3 regions of the Paenibacillus sp. 203 genome follow, and region 1 is predicted to be linked to each of the others. Evidence: riboswitches for the same ligand, from Rfam matches in the RefSeq annotation. Region 1 holds a riboswitch; each other region holds the start of a gene.
What was found. Region 1 has a riboswitch for glycine ahead of WA407_RS16575 (alanine/glycine:cation symporter family protein). Riboswitches for the same ligand answer to the same signal wherever they lie in the genome.

Region 1 (6,712 bases):
AGTTCTTTATCACTCATGTTCAGAACTCCTTATGGGTTATTCTTGCTACTGATAGGATTTACTGTTTACAGCTGTTGCTAAGATACGCCGGCGTGCATCTTTTTTTAAACTTGTAAACAAGAAAAACCTAAACTCGTGGTGAAAACTACGCACTCTCTCCTATAGAGGAACGTCGATTTCACCATCAGTTTAGGTTTTGCCTGCCTTACCAGTCACAATCCATGAACGATGAAGGTATGAAGTTGTTAGTCTTATATGTTATTACGTTCAGTTACGCGATGAATATGGATAGTTAGATATACGTATTCATCCTTGCTTAAATATTGATCGTATGTTTTTTCCAGATACTCATTGATCTTTTGAGCACAAGCAAAAGCTTCGGTATACGTCTGCTTCACCTGGTTGTACAAAAATTCTTCACCACTGTGAATGACTTCTTTGCGAATCACTCGCATCGCAAAATATTGCAAATGTGTCAAAAATCTCGAATAGCTAAAAGAAGACTCATCCAGCACAATTCCGTAATGATACGTAATAATGTTCAAGATATGTTGGACAATCTCGGTCATTTTTAGTGTGGATTTCATTTCGTTACCGTCGATCCGTGCATTCACCACATGCAATGCAATAAATCCCGCTTCATCTTCGCCTAATTTTACTCCGAGCGTATTTTCAATTTTTTGGAGAGCATCCAGCCCAACTGCAAATTCTTTTTTGTAAAAGCGTTTAATTTCATACAGCATCGCGTTTTGGAGTGCCAGTCCTTTTTCTTGCCGTTGTATGGCAAAATGAATATGGTCGGTCAACGTTAAATAAATATTATCGCTTAACTCCGTATCCAATACTTCCGTTGCATGCTTTACAATTTCATTCACGACCTCCAGATGAGATACAGGAATATCGTTCAGCAACTCGGTTAGTTTGGCCGTGAACTCGTTTTCATTTAACATGAAAATCTTATCTATTTTATCATCATCGACTTGATCGCCAGCCACCTTTTTGAAGGAAATACCTCTTCCCATCACGATGACCTCTTTGCCTTTATCGTTTTTAGTCAATAGGACGTTGTTATTGAGCACCTTCTCAATAATCATTGAAGTTCCCCCTCCCATCCTTTACCAATAAAAAATGCCTAAGCACAATTCAATACTATTGTTAGCAATAGCACTCAATTGAACTCAGGCATTGCCCGCATCACCGGTCACAATCCTTCGATATAGTGCTATTGTAGCACAAAAAAAAGCGATTTCAACATATTTTATTCTGTTTCGACAAAAAATATTTCTTATCAAGGCCCTTTTGCCTAATTTGCAAGTACATCGTTACCTTATGTAGTCGTACGTTCAATGAGGCTGTACTCTAGCGAATGAAGCTTCATTTGGCGTCCAATCAGCTGAGGGGAAAGCATGAAAAAGGCATTTTGTGCTTGAGCCATGATAGGATTTTGAATCGTTGTAATCCCCAGCGTATGCGCCAGCTCCGTGTTATCGAATCCAACAATTGCCAGATCTTCCGGTACGTTCAGTTTTTGTCTGCGTGCTTCGCAGAGAATGCCCACTGCTACATAATCGTTAGCACATAAAATAGCCTCTGGAAATTCGTCCGGATGCTGTAACAAATCCCGTACGACCTGTTCGCCATCACGGATATTATAAATAGAAGAGTGATTCCAGTGTTGCAACACGGGCAGATTGTGCTCACTCATGATCTGTTCGTAGGCTCGTTGTCTACTATGGGTATTAATACTGCTCGGACGGCCAAAAGCATTGGCTATACGAGTATAGCCTTTTTGTATCAAATGCCTGAGCGCTAACATATATCCTTTATACTGATCCATAGCGACGGAGCGAATATCGGTATGCTCCATTCGTTGCCACGACACGATCGGGCCATATTTGCAATAGGTGCTCAAAAAATCGGTGTCATTCACGCAGGAAATGATGACCAGCGCATCGACTCTTTTTCTTTTTAAATCCTCAAAGGCTTGAAGCTCTTTCTTTTTGTCTTCTCCCGAAGTATAAATAATGGTTTGAAATTCATATTGGCCCGCTACTTCCACAAAGCTGTCCAGAAAAGCGAGAACAATTTCATTAATAGTTGAAGTAATGATACCGATCTGAAGCGTCTGACCCTTGGATAGAGAAATGGCATTTCGATTAGGAACATAATCTAATTCCTGCATGATTTTCAAAATTTTAGCTCTTGTTTCATGACTAACATGGGGGGACTGATTTAATACTCTGGATACCGTAGCTTTGGAAAAGCCCGCCAGTTTTGCAATTTGATCAAGATTCGACATGGTGCTTCTCCTCACATAAAAAAAATACTTGACATGAAACGCGTTACAACGATTAGGATGCTTATGAAGGCATTACGTCTATTTTAAGGTATCTGTCAATGCATTTCAAAGGAGAACGGTTATCGTTAGGTTGCATTGTTCGCTGAAATGGGCTTTAAAGTATTATTGTCACATTATGAAACACCGCTAGGTCTGATTCAGAAGTATAATGGCTGGCTGGGACGTGAAGTCATAGCATTACGTAAATTATGCCGAAACAGTGTTTACACGCTATAAGGATAAAGTAAAATACTGGATGACCTTTAATGAAATCAATGTAATGACCATGAGTCTGTTCACCGGTGGCGGTGTGGTTATTGACCTCTGTGCATGACACGTATCGAATTGATTACTTGCGTCAGCATATTGCCCAAATGAAGGAAGCGATTGCCGACGGTGTTGATCTGATTGGTTACACCAGCTGGGGCCCTATCGACCTTGTGAGCATGTCTACTTCCGAAATGTCCAAGCGCTACGGATTTATTTACGTTGATCTGGATGATGACGGTAACGGAACGCTCAAACGCTCCAAAAAGGACTCATTTAACTGGTATAAAAATGTGATAGCAACCAATGGTGAAGAATTGTAATTCCATCATCTCGGGCGGGTATAGCAGAGGACATCCTAAGGATGCAATCTGCTGTACCCGCTTTTTCGATAGACACAATAATAATATTTCAGAGGGCTTCACAAACTTTTCACTTGTAATAAGCTGAAAGTTTTCTGTATAATGAATAAAAATTTCATATGTCTGGTTGATGTTTGCGGGAGATGGAACGAAAGTTCCGACCGAAGGGGCAAAACTCTCAGGTGCTTAGGCTGATTACAGCAACAAGCGGGGACCGTAAACGGACAGAACTCTGGAGAGACCCTTAATTGGGCGCCGAAGGTGCACCGCAGAGAACATCTGCTTAAACTCTCAGGCAAAAGGACAGAGACGCGAATAACCTGTGACAGGGAATGCCCTAGGCTTTTTTATGAGCTATTAGAGGTAGAAACCTGCACAAGATGGTTGTATTTTTTCGTGCCTTTAACCTCTCCAGGAGTCGAATCAGCGGATTTGACTCTTTTTTGTTTTCTAATATGCTGGAGGAGCGGGTTGAAATGAATTTGGTACATGTATTAGAAACGATTGACAGCTGGATATGGGGAGCGCCGCTTCTTATTCTCGTAATGGGCACTGGGTTGTGGCTAACGATCCGTTTGAAGCTACTTCAGGTTATTCGATTGCCTTTGGCGCTCAAGCTAATTGGTAAAGCGCCGGACGAAGGTAGCGGAGATGTAAGCAGCTTCGGAGCATTGAGTACGGCACTGGCAGCTACTGTAGGTACAGGAAGTATCGTCGGCGTGGCAACAGCGATCAAACTGGGTGGGCCCGGTTCATTATTCTGGATGCTGGTTGCAGCTTTTTTCGGGATGGCAACCAAATATGCGGAAGGATTATTATCCGTTAAATACCGTGTTAAAGACCGGAACGGACAATTTTCGGGTGGTCCGATGTATTATATTGAAAACGGGCTTGGCCGCCGTTTCAAGCCGCTGGCGATGTTGTTTGCCTTTTCTGGTGTTCTTGTAGCCCTATTTGGAATCGGTACTTTTCCGCAAGTAAAGGCTATCGTTTCTTCGACGGAAAGTAGCTTTGGAGTGCCAACGGTAGTTACAGCGATCATTATTTCCGTGTTAACGGCTGTTGTTACGATTGGAGGACTCAAAAGTATTGCCAAGGTATCCACAAAGATTGTTCCATTCATGTCGGGGCTCTATATCGTAGTTTGCTTAATTGTACTCATTAAGTTTGCAGGAGAGCTTCCTCATGCGATTGCTTTAGTATTACAAGGGGCCTTCTCGACCACATCTGCAACGGGTGGATTTGCCGGAGCGACGATTATGTTGGCGATGCGAAGCGGAGTTGCCAGAGGTATTTTTGCTAATGAAGCCGGTTTGGGAAGTGCGCCAATTGCAGCAGCAGCTGCTAAGACGAAATGGCCTGCAGAACAAGGGCTGATATCCATGACAGGCGTATTTATTGATACGATGATTATTTGTAATCTGACGGGATTTACGTTGCTGGTTACGGGAATATGGAGTGGAAATGACGATGGAGGTCTGATGACCCAGCATGCGTTTTCCAGTGCCTTTCCGGCTGGTGCAGAGCTCGTGACGATTAGCCTTATTTTATTTGCGTTCACAACGATACTTGGCTGGAATTACTACGGAGAACGTTGTGTTGAATATTTACTGGGTGTCAAATGGATTAAACCATACCGTTATCTGTTCATCGCACTTGTAGCAGGAGGTGCGTTCATCAAGTTGGAAGCCATTTGGCTACTGGCAGATATCTTTAACGCAATGATGGCTTTCCCGAATCTGATCGCACTGCTTGGCTTATCGGGAATCGTAGTTGCAGAAACCCGAACCTATATGGATTCTTTGTATCCTAATAAGAAAAAGGGCATTCTTGCAGGTGCCAATGTAGGGGCTGCTATCCAAGTAGAAGAAAAAGGACAAACGGTTAATTCATAAAATCAAAAAGGGAGTGCCCTCAGCCATCATAGGCTTGGGGACACTCCCTTTTTGATTTTTAAAGTGATGCGCGTAAAGAAGCCATAATATATGCCTGATTCAACTTTTACCAAAGCCTCCATATTCCATTTCACCGGCTGCAATGTTTACGATTTTTTCTGATTGCTCATCATTAATATTGTAATCGACCAGGGTGGAAGGGGCACCGAGACTTGTCCAGAATGCACTCGTATGCGTCACCGCGCTGCCCCATACGTATTTTTCGTTCGTTTCTCAGTTGGTGATAACAGAATCCGGGTTCATTTCTGAACCGGTGGGGGCGAGTGTGTGGATGTTGCCGAATGGCAGAGCCTGGGTCGGCATGTGCTTTTTGTTGATAACATCCGACACATCGCCGTCATCTTTAGCCCCTGCTGCAGTTCTTCAATTTGATGGTCTCCAAAATTAATCTGGTGGGGTTATAATATGTGAATTTGTTCATCTGGAAAGTTCCCCTCAGTTCATAGTTCATGTCCAATCGTAACTTGCTTAACCTGATTGTCTGTCGAATAGCTGACTTCATCATGTAAGCTATTTGAAATGACGATTAACTATTAAACATGAAATGAATAAGGGTATTCAGGTAAATCTAATCTTTGACCGCTCCGGCGGCAAGATCGGAAATAAACTGGCGGCTAATGAAAAGAAACAAAATAATAAGTGGAAGTACAGCCAGCAGGGTGCCCGCAATGACCATCGCATAATCCGTATTGTAAATTCCGTTCAATTGTGACAGTGCAATCTGGAGCGTGAATTTACGCTCATCCGTTAAGACGATTAGCGGCCATAAATAATCATTCCAAGCTCCTATAAAGGTAAACGCGCCGAGAAAAGCGAACGCAGGACGTAGAATAGGCAGTGCTACATTCAAGTACAGTCGAAAAAAGCTGCATCCGTCCATCCGGCCCGCATCCAGCAGCTCCTTTGGGATGGATTCTTCCGCATATTGACGAATCCAGAAAATGCCGAAGGCATTTACCATCCCCGGGATGATAAGCGCTTTGAACGTACCTACCCATCCAAAGGAGGCCATCATGACAAAGGAGGGGACAAGCGAAAGTTGTGAAGGGACCATCATCGTAGCTAGCAGAACGATAAATAGCACTTTTTTGCCCGGAAAATCAAACTTGGCGAATGCAAAACCTGCCAGTGAATCGAAAAACAGAACCAATAGGGTAACAGAACTGGCTACAAAAAGGGTATTAAAAAAGGCTCCGGCAAAATTAATCTGCTGTAATACTCTCGTTATGTTATCCAAGAAGTGGCTGCCAAACCACAATTGCGGTGGAAAACGGTAAATGTCTGAAGTGGTACGAGTTGCCATGACGATCAGCCAGTAAAATGGAAACATCGACAGGATGATTCCCACCAACAATCCGGCATATAAAACAAAGGATTTTGCGCGTGTCTGCATCATGTTGTGAAGCTCCTTCCCATCGTTATTTTTTACCTTGAACGAGTTTCCAGTTTATGATGGAGAATAGAGCAATGATGAGGAACATGCCCCATCCGACGGCTGCACCATATCCAAAATAGTTGTTAATGAACGACTCGCGGTACAGGTATAAAACGATGGTCATGCCACTTGCCCCGGAACCGCCGTCATTACCGACCAGGACCTGTGGCTCGGTGAAGAGCTGCATACCGCCGATGGTGGACGTAATGACCGTAAACAGAATGACTGGGCGCAGCATGGGGATAGTGATGCGGAAAAAAGCTTGCGCTCCGGTTGCCCCGTCTATTTTGGCGGCCTCATACAGCACATGCGGAATACTCTGGAGTCCGGCCAAATAGATGATTGCGTTATAGCC
Region 2 (6,712 bases), on a different contig from region 1:
CCGACCTTTTCCAGCAACGTCTGTACTTTCCTTCGTTCTTCCTCACTGCTCAGCCTTTCAAAATTTCGCAGCGGTTCAGCAATGACATCCAATACGCGCTTACGCGGGTTGAGCGAAGAGTATGGGTCCTGAAAAATCATCTGAATATCTCTACGCAGTGGATGGCGATTGTTACGGCTCAGAGCTGCAAGGTCCTTTCCTTTAAACAGAAGCCGTCCGCTCGTCAGCTTATTTAGACCGATGATCGTCCTGCCTGTCGTCGTTTTTCCACAACCGGATTCTCCCACCAGCCCGTATGTCTGGCCTGCCTCAATGCTGATCGACACGCCATCCACTGCTTTCACCTGATCGATAACACGCTGGAAGAAACCACCGCGCACCGGATAGTGGACCCTCAGATCATTTAACTCCAGTAGTGCCATGAGCAGCCTCCCCCTTTGCCTCGTCTTCAAAATGAAAATGCTGATAACATGTACAACGGACCCAATGTCCAGGGGAAATTTCATTTAGTTGGGGATGGTCTTCATGCACTCTCTCCTGAATCCAAGGAATACGCGGAGCAAAGCGGCAACTATTGCGGGGGATATCTTGTAATGAGGGAACAATGCCGCCGATGACATGCAGTGATTCCCCCTTGGTATGCGATCCCGGCATAGAAGCAAGCAAAGAACGCGTATACGGATGCTGTGGATGCCTGAATAATTCAAAAACATCAGCGCTCTCCACGATTTCTCCGGCATACATGACCACCACGCGGTCGGCTACTTCTGCCACAACACCAAGATCGTGCGTAATCAGGATAATTCCGCTCTCAGTCTCCTGTTGAAGCTGTTTGAGCAAGTCGAGAATTTGCGATTGGATCGTTACATCGAGCGCAGTCGTCGGCTCATCTGCAATAATAAGAGAAGGTCGACAAGCTATGGCAATCGCGATCATCACACGCTGCCGCATCCCTCCTGACAGTTCATGCGGATACTGATCATACACACGCACAGGATTCGGTATATCTACACTTTCCAGCAGCTCCAGCACACGTTCCCTTTTTTGCTTCGTAGATAGTGACGTATGATAATCAAGATTTTCCTCAATCTGCTTGCCAATGCTCATCAACGGGTTGAGTGCTGTCAGCGGGTCCTGAAAAATCATACCAATGCCCGCTCCGCGGATTTTATTCATTTGCCCTGAGGAAAGACGGTTCAGGTCCGTGCCTTTAAAAAGGACCTCTCCCTCTACACGTGTGCGTTCCATGTCATGCAGTTGCGGGATAGAAAGCGCCAGCGCGCTTTTGCCACAGCCAGATTCTCCGACTACAGCCAGCACTTCATTGGGGTTGACCGTCAGATCCAGATGGTCGACTGCGGGGTGATATTGATCCTTGATGCGAAAAGAGACGGATAATCCTTTAATTTCCAACACGGGTTCGGTATTCAATGCGCGCTTCCTCCATTCTCCATGGTCTTGTCCCGCTTATTCTCACCATGTTTGATGTTTAAAACCTCTCATGAACATTACATACCGTTTTTGTCGGAATAATTTGAATACATCCTATCACCAGTATATGGATATATCAATTAAGATTATGCTATCAACATCATTTAAAAAATCAATGATCCAGCAGTAGCGCGGCCTTTCTGGCACAAAATGTAATGAAATAACCAACCACAGGTTAATTTTCATCACAAAAAAAGTCGCCTGATCCCTCTACAGGGATCAAACGACTAACTAGCACCAGCTCACATTGAGCTCCTCACGATAATTATGATGCCGCTCCATAGGAGCCAGACTTGAACGTTCTAGGATCATACCATTTGTAGCCTGCTGCCGGAGCAGACCAAGGCTCAGCCTGCGGTTCGGTAGAAGCCGCAGGCTCCTCGAATGGCAGAAGCTTCGTTGGTTGATCCAGAGTCAAGCCTTCCACATCGGACAATTTCGTGTAGTCCTGCTTCCATGCAAGCCATTGGACCGTTTGCACCAGGAAGGTGGAATCATCCACTTCCTCGAAACCATCATATGTCTTCTTCGACTGTCCGTTTTCCTCACGCACATATTTCGGTGTAGCATCTTCTACAGGGGAAGAATCACCGATGAACGCTGCCTTGCCTTGACCTACCTTGGAGATAGCGGCATAAGGCCCTTCTGCACGGCCCCCGCCATTATAAACTCCCTGGTCTACAGCATTCCCCCATTTTTTCGTGCCTGAAGGGATATAAGCAATGCCTTTAGCCTTGGTAGGATCAATAATAGCCAGCGTAGATCCTGCATGCATTGCAATCGAGCGCACACCCTTGGTAATGCCGAAAGATTGATCTGCGGCTACTATGTCAGTAGCATTCACGTCACCAAGCGCATTATAACGGAAACGAACACCAAAGTTGGTCGCCAGCCAATCGGAGCTTGTTAATCCTTGCATCGCCGGTGATGCTGCTTCTTCTGCAGTCATGCCTTTGGCCGGATTAGTATAGGCTCCACGACGGTAGCCATTCATAACTTCGGAGGAATCCCAACGGTTTTTGTTACGGTCCGCATTATAATGATCGGAGATGAAGAAGACGCTCCCCCCGTTATTCACGTATTGCAGCAGAGCGGCCTGCTCGGATGCCTTAAAGGCAACATTCGCTTCACCAATAATGAACACATCATATTGGCGCAGCTTGTCATATGTTATGGCCTGCTCTCCATAAGTAAAAGGAATGGGACGATTCAATTGGTCTACCGTAAAGCCTACATTACGCAGTCCATTGGCAAAGTCGGAAAAGGCGCCTTCAATGACCCAATCTGCTGCACCAGCGGTCTGTGCGTGCGTATTATCGAACAGCACCTTTTTGCCTTTTCCATCCGGCAATGTAGTACCGGGTTGACCCGGGTTGCCAGGTTCACCTGGTTCCCCCGGTTCGCTTCCGCCCACCAGTTCAACAGCGCTTGGGCTTTTCACTCCACCAAAATTATTGTAGGCGCCGAGTGTACCCGTCACACGAATTTTGCTGCCGATCAGCTCAGGATGGCCTGACAGCCCAAATTGCCCTCTATACGCTGAAGTCAGCTGTACATCCAATAGATTAGACGTATTACGTTCATTTGCCTGATCGGCAATCAGTACGTTAAAATCATTCGCGAACGGAGAAGAAAAGTTAGCCGTTTTCGATCCGGTAGCATGTCCGACAATGAAGCCTTCCACCGTCACCGTACCTCCACTGCTTTGGCCCTGAAGTGCTTCGGCTACTGTCGATGCTCCCTCTGCCTTGACCTGACCGAGTGGAACGAAGATCCCGATCAGCAGTGATACGATTGCTGCTAGATGCAGCATCCCTTTTAAGCGTGAACCTGTGAACCGCAAGCCTTTTACCATACGTCAATATCCCTCCTATGTTTTCCATAAATGTACTTGTCCTTTATCAGATTAGCCGCCAATCTTCTAATTCCTTCCTGATTTCATCCATAATTATGTAAATTTTAATCTTTTTTATTGGAAACGCACCTGTTTATGTAAAAATTGAACCCTGTGATTGACACCGAGCACGGCATACATTACCCTAAGAAAGACATGTAGAACGGTATACGCGAATGAAGATGACGGGAGAGTCTGTCCAGGGAGCCTACACTCTGGCGGCACCGAAGGAGCAAGACGCCAGCACCCGGCTGGCGGATAATCTCTCAGGTCCATGTATCGTCATCTGACGCAACTCTGGAGAGAGCGCAAGCCACCCAAGGGGTAAGGCGGTAAGAACACCGCACGAAACTCTCAGGTAACGAGGACAGAGATAAGGGAAACTTCCTTATCCTGTCCTTTTTTGTGCTCACATTGTGCGTCAGCATTAGGAACCGTCATAACCGCGCAAAGACGCGGAAATACCATATAGTATGGTATTAGAACATACAGGGGGCCACACCATGCGTTTCAAAGATGTATTTTCTATTATCGGCCCGGCCATGACCGGACCTTCCAGTTCACACACCGCAGGCGCGGTGCGACTCGCACGCGTTGCCCGGCACTGGCTCGGAGCGCAGCCTGACCGTGCCCGCATGACATTATACGGCTCCTTTGCCGATACGTATAAAGGACACGGTACAGATCTGGCGCTCATCGCAGGACTGCTTAATTACGATACGGACGATCACCGGATTCCCGATGCCGAGCAGTGGGCCGAACAAGCCGGGATGGCCGTGGAATTCGCCGTCAGCGGACTCCCCGCCCCTCATCCGAACACTGTCCGTTTCGAGCTGTGGAAGGGCGAGGATCAGCGCACACTGTTGGGCTCCTCCATCGGCGGCGGCAGCATCCATGTCCAGCAACTGAATGAATTCCGGGTCAATCTGACCGGGGAGCTGCCTACGCTGGTGCTTCTCCACTCAGATAAACCCGGTACATTAGGTGCGGTGACTTCAGCGCTCGGCGCTGCTGACATTAACATTGCCTATATGCATGTGGATCGCAAAGGCCGAGATGGTGAAGCACTTACCGCCATCGAAACGGACAGTCCACCTACGGCTGAACTGATCGCAAAACTGCGCTCTTTGCCTCATATGTATGAAATTAAAATGATTAATTTGAAAAAAGGAGCTGAATCCGATGCGGTTTAGCCATTTGCATGAGATCAGCGCTTTATGCGCTGAAGAATCCACCACGATTGGCCGCTTGATGATTCAAGAGCAGGTACAAGAAACGAATACAACGGAGGAAGAAATCTTTCGTCAAATGTCTGATTATTATGAAGTCATGAAGGAAGCCGTTCATCGCGGACAGACACAAGACACCGTATCCCGCAGTGGATTGACGGGCGGGGACGGCAAGCGCCTAGCCGAGTATCTGCGGGCAGGGGAAACCTGCTCCGGCGATGCCTCCGCGCTCGCCATGGCTTATGCCCTCTCCGTGTCGGAGGTTAATGCATCCATGGGTCGCATTGTCGCCACGCCTACCGCAGGCTCATGTGGGGTTATCCCTGGTGTATTCATCAGTGCGCAGGAGCGGTTCGGCTGGGATGATGAGCATATGGTGAACGGACTATTCGCCGCTGGAGCTATTGGCTACGTGATCGCCAACAACTCCTTCATTTCTGGCGCGGAGGGAGGCTGTCAGGCTGAGATTGGCTCAGCTATCGGGATGGCCGCTGGTGCTATGGTCGAGCTGCGCGGTGGTACGCCTGAACAGGCTGTTCACGCCGTGGGTCTCGCTCTTAAGAACACGCTCGGCCTGATTTGCGACCCCGTCGCCGGACTCGTGGAGATCCCGTGCATTGTGCGCAACGGGCTGGGAGCCGTGACTGCGCTTGCCGCAGCGGACATGGCTTTGGCGGGTGTGCGTAGCGCTATTCCGTCTGACGAAGTCATTGACGTGATGCTTGAAGTCGGCAGTGCGATGCCGTCGAAGCACCGCGAGACTGCCAAAGGCGGCTTGGCCCAGACGCCGACTGGCAAGCGTTTGACCGAATCACTTACACGCAACACACCGACCAAGAAGGATAAGTCATAATTTATAAGCGGAAGCCTCCTTAAAATAAAAAGAGCAAGCCTATCGTCCTTGGACGTATGCTTGCTCTCTTTTTTACTGAACGGTTACCTGTACCTTTGTCATTTTACCTGCATATTTCACAGTAATTACAGCTTTACCCTTGCCCTGTGCCTTAATGTTACCGTCTTTGACGGTCGCAACAATAATTCTGGACGAGGACCAGACAGCCGGTTTGGAAACATCCTTCTCCGACTCATCCTTATACGTGGCTGTAGCCGTAACCTTAGCCAGCTGTCCTGCCTTCAAATTCAAAGCAACTTCGTCTGTTTGCAGGTATTTAAGCGTATCAACATCCACGGGTACACTAATTACCTTCCCGCCAAACTTCGCCTGAATGTTAGCTTTACCGTAGCTAACCGCAGTAACCTGACCCTTTTTAACAGTGGCTACCTTATAATTAGACGTTTTCCATTCAGCTTGGGCCGTAACGTCCTTTTCTTTACCATCACTCGATTTAACCACAATCGCGATGGTTTTTTGATCTCCAGATTTGAGCGATAGCGCGATTGCATCCGCTTCAATCTTTTGCGCTACGTCCACTTCTACCGTAAACGTAATGTTTTGCTTGCCATATGAAGCAGTCACAGTTGCCTTACCGCTACCATTCGCTTTAATCAAACCTTCGCTAACCTCAACCACTTTTACATTGCTAGTTGTCCAGGTGGCGTCCTTAGTTACATCTGTTTTTGTACCGCCACTCTTAACTCCTGTTACTTTCAGTTGCTTCGTTTCCTGAGCACCAAGCGCAATTACACGCGAGTCTGTTTCCAGACGGTCTACAAGGCCTACTTGCACGTTAATCGTCAGTTTTTTGCCATTATAGGTCGCTGTAATAACCGCTTTACCAGCGGATTTACCCGTAATCGTTCCTTTGGACACAGAGGCAATATCTTCTGCACTTGAAGTCCATTCTGCATCCTGTGTTACATCTTCTTTACGTCCATCCGCATAAGTAGCCGTCAGAGTTGCAGTATAGTCCTCATCAATATCAATCGTTGCCGTTTTGGAGGACAGAGACAGATCACCGGGTACATTTACGGATACCGTAGCTGTAACTGTTTTACCACCATAAGAAGCGGTGATCGTAGCCTCACCTGTTTTATAACCCGTAACTTCTCCCGCACTGACAAAAGCGATGTCTTCATTGCTGGACTTCCACTCTGCCTTACTTGTGATATCTTCTTCCGTACCTGTTACATACGTTGC
Region 3 (6,712 bases), on a different contig from region 1:
CTTCACCTCATGAGCTGCCAGCCAATGCTCGACTGCACCCAGTTCCCGATGAACCGTCCTTGTGCTGACATTGATCTTCGTAGCAATTTCCCCGGCTGTAACCTCTTTGGACTGCTCCAGAAGATATTCCACGATGTCACGTTGTCGTTTCGTAATATTCATAAGCGCATACCGTTCCTTCCCAAGCTCATCCCTCCAGCAGGAGACGTACATTGCATACAGTCCGCCTGACTTCGATGGGGATTAAGAATCGGATTTCAGACGTTCAACCAGCGCTTCGTATTCAGGACTCTTCAGAAAATTGTCAATGGAAATGTGCTCAGCTTTCGGAGCTACTGTTTTAGCCCGGTCTGTCAACGTTTTTTGCGTAATGACAATATCCGCATCCTGTGGAATTTCACTGATTGCCGTATTCGTAACTGTTACGCCCACACCCGCCTGCTTCATTTTTTTGCGTAAAATCGAGGCACCCATAGCGCTTGAACCCATACCTGCATCACAGGAAAAGACGATTTTGTTCACTTCGGATTTATCCTTGAGCGTTCGATCTGCAGCAATTTCTGCAGCACGATCAGATTCGTGGTTATCTTCCATTACAGTGGCGTTAGCACTTGCACTCTTGCTTTGATTTTTCATATCTTTCAGGCGGGATGCAGCTTCCTCCAGCCCCTCTTCTTGTTGCTTACCAGTCTTGAGTAACACTGCGGCAACAGCAAAAGATACGACCGCAGCAGCGATCACCCCGCTTAGCATTGGCAAATATCCGCCTTTTGGCGTCATTAGAAAATAGGCGATGATGCTGCCCGGCGAAGGAGCAGCAACCAGTCCGGCACCTGTCAACATGAAACAGAAGGTTCCCACAACGCCCCCAGCTATAGCAGCAAGAATCAAAATCGGCTTCATCAAAATATAAGGGAAATAAATTTCATGAATCCCGCCGAAAAAATGAATGATGACTGCGCCAGGAGCCGACGACTTCGCAGAGCCTTTACCGAACAGGCAGTAGGCCAGCAAAATACCGAGCCCCGGCCCAGGGTTGGATTCCAGCATGAACAGTACGGATTTTCCTGTTCTTGCAGCTTCCTCCAACGCAATCGGACTTAATACTCCGTGATTCAGCGCGTTGTTTAAAAATAATACTTTTCCGGGCTCAATAATGAGGTTGACAAGCGGCAGTAGCCCTGCGTTCACGAGGAACTGTACCCCTGCCGACAATACTTGACTGATCATTTGTACAACCGGGCCGATCGCCACATGGGCAAGCAGTGCTAGAATGGCACCGATAATCCCGGCCGAAAAATTATTGACCAGCATTTCAAAGCCTGATCTGACTTTGCCTTCAATGGCCTCGTCGAACTTCTTCAATATCCACGCAGCCAGCGGACCAGCGACCATCGCGCCCAGGAACATCGGGATATCGGCTCCCACTATGACACCCATCGTCATAATGGCACCAATCACACCTCCACGTTGTCCGTGAATCATCGTGCCTCCCGTGTAACCAATCAGCAGCGGCAGCAAATAATTTTTCATCGGATCAACCAGTTGTGCAAAACCTTCGTTCGGGAACCACCCGGTCGGAATAAAGAGTGCCGTAATCAATCCCCACGCGATAAAGGCTCCCATATTGGGCATAACCATACCGCTGAGAAAACGGCCAAAACGCTGTACGGCGACACGAGTGCCTCCTTTTGAACTTGGCTTTGCGTCCAATGTACTCATATTCAAATCCTCCTTGTAGGTAAGCATCACTACCTTTTCTTAAAATTCATACTAAATGACAGCGCTATCTTCATCAATGAAATGAAAACGTACTTTCGTCATGAACGTTGATGACAACATTTAAATTTAAATTAACCGAGAAGGTATTAGACCTGCATAATTCTTCTTAATATGACCTGTAGCTATAGAAATTAGTCGAAAAAACACTGTTGTAAATCTACACAATTTTAAAGTGTTGCTCTCTTCTAAGCCTGAGAAGACAACGTAAATCCGTCTTCTAAAAGACAACAAAAAAATAGTCGCTATGTCAGGTCATAGCGACTATTTATACAAAAACTGAGCGGACTAACGATGCTCTTATTTAATTCAATATCCATATAAAAAACCAGAATAAAGCGTTATTATTTCATGCTGTATTGCTCATTATTGCACATCAGAAATCAACTGCTCGTATTGATCCGCAGACAGTAGCTTGCCCAATGCTTCCTCCACATCTTTATCTATCTCTACTTCGATCATCCAACCTTTTTCATAGGGAGATTCATTCACTAGCTCAGGCGTACTTTCCAGCGCTTCATTCACTTTTAATACGGTTCCCGTCACCGGAGCAAAAAGGTCGGATACCGTCTTCACCGATTCAATCGTACCGATTTCCGCTCCCTGCTCAATCGTTACTCCCGCCTCAGGTAATTCTACAAAAACAATATCACCCAGTTGATGCTGTGCAAAATCTGTAATACCAATCCGCAACGTTCCATTCTCTGTGCGCTGAACCCACTCATGTTCGTCTGTATACCAAAGTTGCTGCTTCACTTCACCCATTTTGTTCCCCTCGCTTCCATATGAATAAAATCGCTTTTGCTCACCTGTATTAGACAGGTTAAGATTATGACAACAGGAACACTCATGTCAATAATACTAACAAAAATACTTCATATGACCTCATATGGCGTACTATATAAAAATATGATAACTTATAACAAACGCTTACATATCCTTATTTATATATTAAATGTTTTTTATATTGTTTTTGATGACATTTTTATTGACATTTTGAATGAATTTGCGTATTAATGGGTTATAGCAAATGCTTTGGGAAACACCCCGACAACTGCAAACGCGGATGAACGCGGAGGGAGAGACTGCCAAAAAGATTCGCATAGCTGTTGCCGCTTATGAGACAGTTGTGCACGCGAATCGGATCAAGTTGTTATCTGCAAAGCCAGGTAATATACTGTTGATCCCGAAGGTAGCGCCGAAGGAGTAAGCCTGCATTGCAGGTGAATCTCTCAGGCAAAAGGACCTCTGCCGGACGCATCTCTGGAGAGCATTCGCTATTGGAGCGGATCACCCAAGGGGAAACCCGGTACATACCGGGGTAACTTTCTGGTATCAAGGACAGAGCTGAAAAAAGAGTGTAGACTGCCGTCTATACGTTTTTTTCGGCCTGTCTTTTTTGTTTAGCCGATCACACCGAATAGGAGTGGAAAAATGACTAATTTGCGAAAAACACCGCTATATTCGTCCTACGGGACGCAGTCTGGGGTTCGTTGTATTGACTTTGGCGGCTGGGAGCTCCCCGTTCAGTTTAGCGGCATTCAAAAGGAGCATGAGGCCGTCCGGCAACGTGCGGGTTTATTCGATGTATCGCATATGGGCGAATTTTTGGTTGAAGGCAAAGAGGCCGAAGCTTTTCTGCAAAGGGTGACCACAAATGATGTCAGCCAGTTGGAACCAGGTCAGGCACAATATTCACTCCTGTGTTACCCCGATGGAGGGGTAGTAGACGACCTGCTTGTTTACTGCAAAGGACCGGAGCGCTACATGCTCGTTGTGAACGCCTCTAACATCGATAAGGATTGGGATTGGCTCATTCGCCATAGGCCTGCATCCGTTCACATGGAGAATGTGTCTGATGCGATAGCATTGCTGGCGTTGCAAGGACCGGAAGCAGCACGTATTGCCGCAGCCGTGGCAGATACGGACATTACGAATCTGGCATCTTTCCGCTTCCATGAGAATGTGCCATTGTTCGGAGCAAAAGCACTCGTCTCACGAACCGGATATACGGGCGAAGACGGTTTTGAGTTTTATGTACCTGCTGCGGAAGCACCAGCCGTATGGGAGGGTTTGCTTCGTTCCGGTGAGTCGTATGGGCTGATTCCCGCTGGACTTGGTGCTCGGGATACCCTACGCTTTGAGGCACGGTTGCCGCTGTACGGACAGGAGTTATCTGCCACGATTTCACCACTCGAAGCCGGTCTAGGGTTCTTCGTCAAGCTGAATAAGGGAGATTTTATCGGTAGAGAAGCACTGCAACGTCAGAAAGATCAAGGGATTCCTCGCAAATTGATCGGGCTGGAAATGATGGATCGCGGTATCCCACGCGCCCATTACCCGGTATTCGCAGAAGGACAACACATCGGTGAGGTCACAACGGGGACTCAGTCGCCCACCTTGAAGCGTAATCTCGGCCTCGCCTTGGTAGACAGTCGTTTTAGCGCCCTCTCCACACCGCTGGAGGTTGAGATTCGTGGCAAACGCCTGCGTGCCGAGGTGGTGACAGCACCCTTTTATAAACGCCCGCGCTGATCTTAAACTCTCCTTATTTCTATAAAGCAAACATGTCAGATATGAACTTCCGGGTTTCTCATCTCACACTTTTTTATTAGCTAATTTACGATTTAAAATTTTGCTTTTCGAAAGGAGCTAGAACCTATGAAGCAGCATCGTTATCTCCCTATGACTGAACAGGATCAAACCGAAATGCTGCGTGTGGTCGGCGTTTCATCCATCGATGATTTATTCAGTGACATTCCAGAGGCCATTCGATATCAAGGGGAACTCCCTCTTTCTTCTCGACTCGGCGAGAGAGCCTTAACCCGCCACTTGGCCGAGCTTGCTGGACACAACGCCAATACAGACACACATGCCAGCTTTCTTGGCGCAGGAATTTATGATCATCATATTCCGTCCGTCATCCAGCACATCACTTCACGCTCGGAATTCTATACAGCCTACACCCCCTATCAGCCGGAAGTAAGCCAAGGCGAGCTACAAGCCATTTTCGAATTTCAGTCGTATATTTGCGAATTGACGGGCATGGCTGTAGCTAATGCCAGCATGTACGACGGAGCGACTGCACTGGCGGAAGCGGGCTCACTGTCCGCCGCAGCTACCCGCCGTAAACAGCTTATCGTATCAAGGTCCGTCCATCCGGAAGCACGTCAGGTATTGGCAGCCTATGCACGCGGATTGGATTTGGACATCGTGGAGATCGGCTGTTCGGACGGCGTAACGGATGCTAATGCGTTAGCGGCGGCCGTATCGGAACAGACTGCGGCTGTTTTGGTCCAAAGCCCCAACTTTTTCGGAGCCGTGGAAAACCTGAAGCCGATGGCTGATCTCATCCATGCGCACAAAGGTCTTTTGGTCGTCAGTGCCAACCCACTGGCACTTGGCTTGCTGGAGACACCCGGCAAACAGGGCGCGGATATTGTGGTAGGAGATGCGCAGCCACTTGGCATCTCCTCTTCTCTCGGCGGTCCGACCTGTGGATACTTTGCCGTTTCTCAGGCACATATGCGCCGTATCCCCGGCCGTATTGTGGGTCAGACCACTGACCGTAACGGTAAACGCGGCTTCGTGCTGACCTTGCAAGCGCGGGAACAGCATATCCGCCGCGAAAAGGCCACGTCTAACATTTGCTCCAATCAAGCGTTGCTAGCTTTATCTGCATCTGTATACTTGTCTGTCATGGGTAGACAGGGGATCAAGGAAGTAGCCGAGCTAAATTTGCATAAAAGCCGTTATGCTTTAGAGCAATTGCTGAGCTTGAAGGGCGTAACTGTCTCATTTAACGCACCGACCTTTAACGAGTTTGCCCTTAGACTGCCTGAGGGTACGGATATGAGCAAACTCCAGGCCGAACTGCTAGCTGCTGGATTTATCGCTGGCTACGATTTGGGCCGGGACTATGAGGAACTTGCTGGTCACATGTTGATTGCCGTGACGGAGCAAAGAACCAAAGAAGAGATTGACCAATTTGTACACACCTTGGGGGGATTGCTATGACACACACCGGACAGGATCAGAAACAAGGGCTGTTGAAGGAACACGATCAAGCGCTCATTTTTGAATTGAGCCGTCCGGGTCGCATCGCCTATTCCCTTCCCGAGTGCGACGTTCCCCGTCGCCCGGTGGCAGAGCTTTTGCCAGATTATGCGCTGCGCAGCGAACCTGCGGCATTACCCGAGGTATACGAAGTAGACGTTATTCGGCATTATACCGCCTTGTCCCGGCGCAATTTCGGCGTGGACAACGGATTTTATCCGCTCGGCTCCTGTACGATGAAATACAATCCGAAAGTGAATGAGGATGTCGCCCGATATACAGGCTTCGCCAAAATCCATCCATATCAGCCCGAGGAGAGCATCCAGGGTGCCATGGAGTTGCTGCATACGCTCCAAAATGATTTGGCTGCGTTAACTGGCATGGATGCCGTCACACTTCAGCCCGCCGCGGGCGCCCATGGCGAATGGACCGGGCTGATGATGATTCGCTCATACCACGAAGCACGTGGTGAGCGACGTACCAAGGTGCTCGTGCCGGATTCCTCGCACGGAACGAACCCCGCCAGCGCAACCGTCGCGGGCTTCGAAACAGTCACCCTTCCCTCCACCCCTGAGGGGCTGGTGGATCTGGATGCGCTGCGTCAAGCCGTAGGCAACGACACCGCTGCGCTCATGCTGACCAACCCGAACACGCTTGGACTGTTCGAGAAGCAAATCACTGACATTGCTGCCATCGTGCATGACGCGGGTGGTCTGCTCTACTATGACGGGGCGAACTCCAACGCCATCATGGGAATTACTCGTCCCGGCGATATGGGCTTCGATGTAGTGCATCTCAATTTGCACAAAACGATGAGTACCCCTCACGGCGGCGGCGGCCCCGGCGCTGGGCCTGTCGGCGTAAAGCAACGGCTCAT

Region 2: linked by a shared signal. The riboswitch ahead of sdaAB (L-serine ammonia-lyase, iron-sulfur-dependent subunit beta) and the one ahead of WA407_RS16575 (alanine/glycine:cation symporter family protein) in region 1 are both predicted to bind glycine.
Region 3: linked by a shared signal. The riboswitch ahead of gcvT (glycine cleavage system aminomethyltransferase GcvT) and the one ahead of WA407_RS16575 (alanine/glycine:cation symporter family protein) in region 1 are both predicted to bind glycine.

Annotation. Positions count from the first base shown of each region.
Region 1 is NZ_JAXCHD010000006.1:340,562-347,273, forward strand. Features, by position in the region: gene WA407_RS16555 (beta-glucoside-specific PTS transporter subunit IIABC) at 1-17, opposite strand, end outside; gene licT (BglG family transcription antiterminator LicT) at 252-1,094, opposite strand; gene WA407_RS16565 (LacI family DNA-binding transcriptional regulator) at 1,328-2,299, opposite strand; gene WA407_RS26760 (family 1 glycosylhydrolase) at 2,559-2,672, shown strand; partial or broken gene WA407_RS26765 (family 1 glycosylhydrolase) at 2,662-2,928, shown strand; glycine riboswitch at 3,095-3,171, shown strand; glycine riboswitch at 3,190-3,284, shown strand; gene WA407_RS16575 (alanine/glycine:cation symporter family protein) at 3,444-4,862, shown strand; gene WA407_RS16580 (hypothetical protein) at 4,962-5,102, opposite strand; partial or broken gene WA407_RS16585 (NADH-dependent alcohol dehydrogenase) at 5,139-5,279, opposite strand; gene WA407_RS16590 (carbohydrate ABC transporter permease) at 5,491-6,318, opposite strand; gene WA407_RS16595 (carbohydrate ABC transporter permease) at 6,341-6,712, opposite strand, start outside.
Region 2 is NZ_JAXCHD010000007.1:12,498-19,209, reverse strand. Features, by position in the region: gene WA407_RS16975 (ABC transporter ATP-binding protein) at 1-422, opposite strand, end outside; gene WA407_RS16970 (ABC transporter ATP-binding protein) at 400-1,431, opposite strand; gene WA407_RS16965 (DUF6359 domain-containing protein) at 1,757-3,346, opposite strand; glycine riboswitch at 3,562-3,677, shown strand; gene sdaAB (L-serine ammonia-lyase, iron-sulfur-dependent subunit beta) at 3,889-4,578, shown strand; gene sdaAA (L-serine ammonia-lyase, iron-sulfur-dependent, subunit alpha) at 4,568-5,467, shown strand; gene WA407_RS16950 (Ig-like domain-containing protein) at 5,540-6,712, opposite strand, start outside.
Region 3 is NZ_JAXCHD010000005.1:88,291-95,002, reverse strand. Features, by position in the region: gene WA407_RS12855 (BglG family transcription antiterminator) at 1-162, opposite strand, end outside; gene WA407_RS12850 (PTS mannitol transporter subunit IICB) at 244-1,722, opposite strand; gene gcvH (glycine cleavage system protein GcvH) at 2,146-2,544, opposite strand; glycine riboswitch at 2,939-3,037, shown strand; gene gcvT (glycine cleavage system aminomethyltransferase GcvT) at 3,214-4,314, shown strand; gene gcvPA (aminomethyl-transferring glycine dehydrogenase subunit GcvPA) at 4,441-5,796, shown strand; gene gcvPB (aminomethyl-transferring glycine dehydrogenase subunit GcvPB) at 5,793-6,712, shown strand, end outside.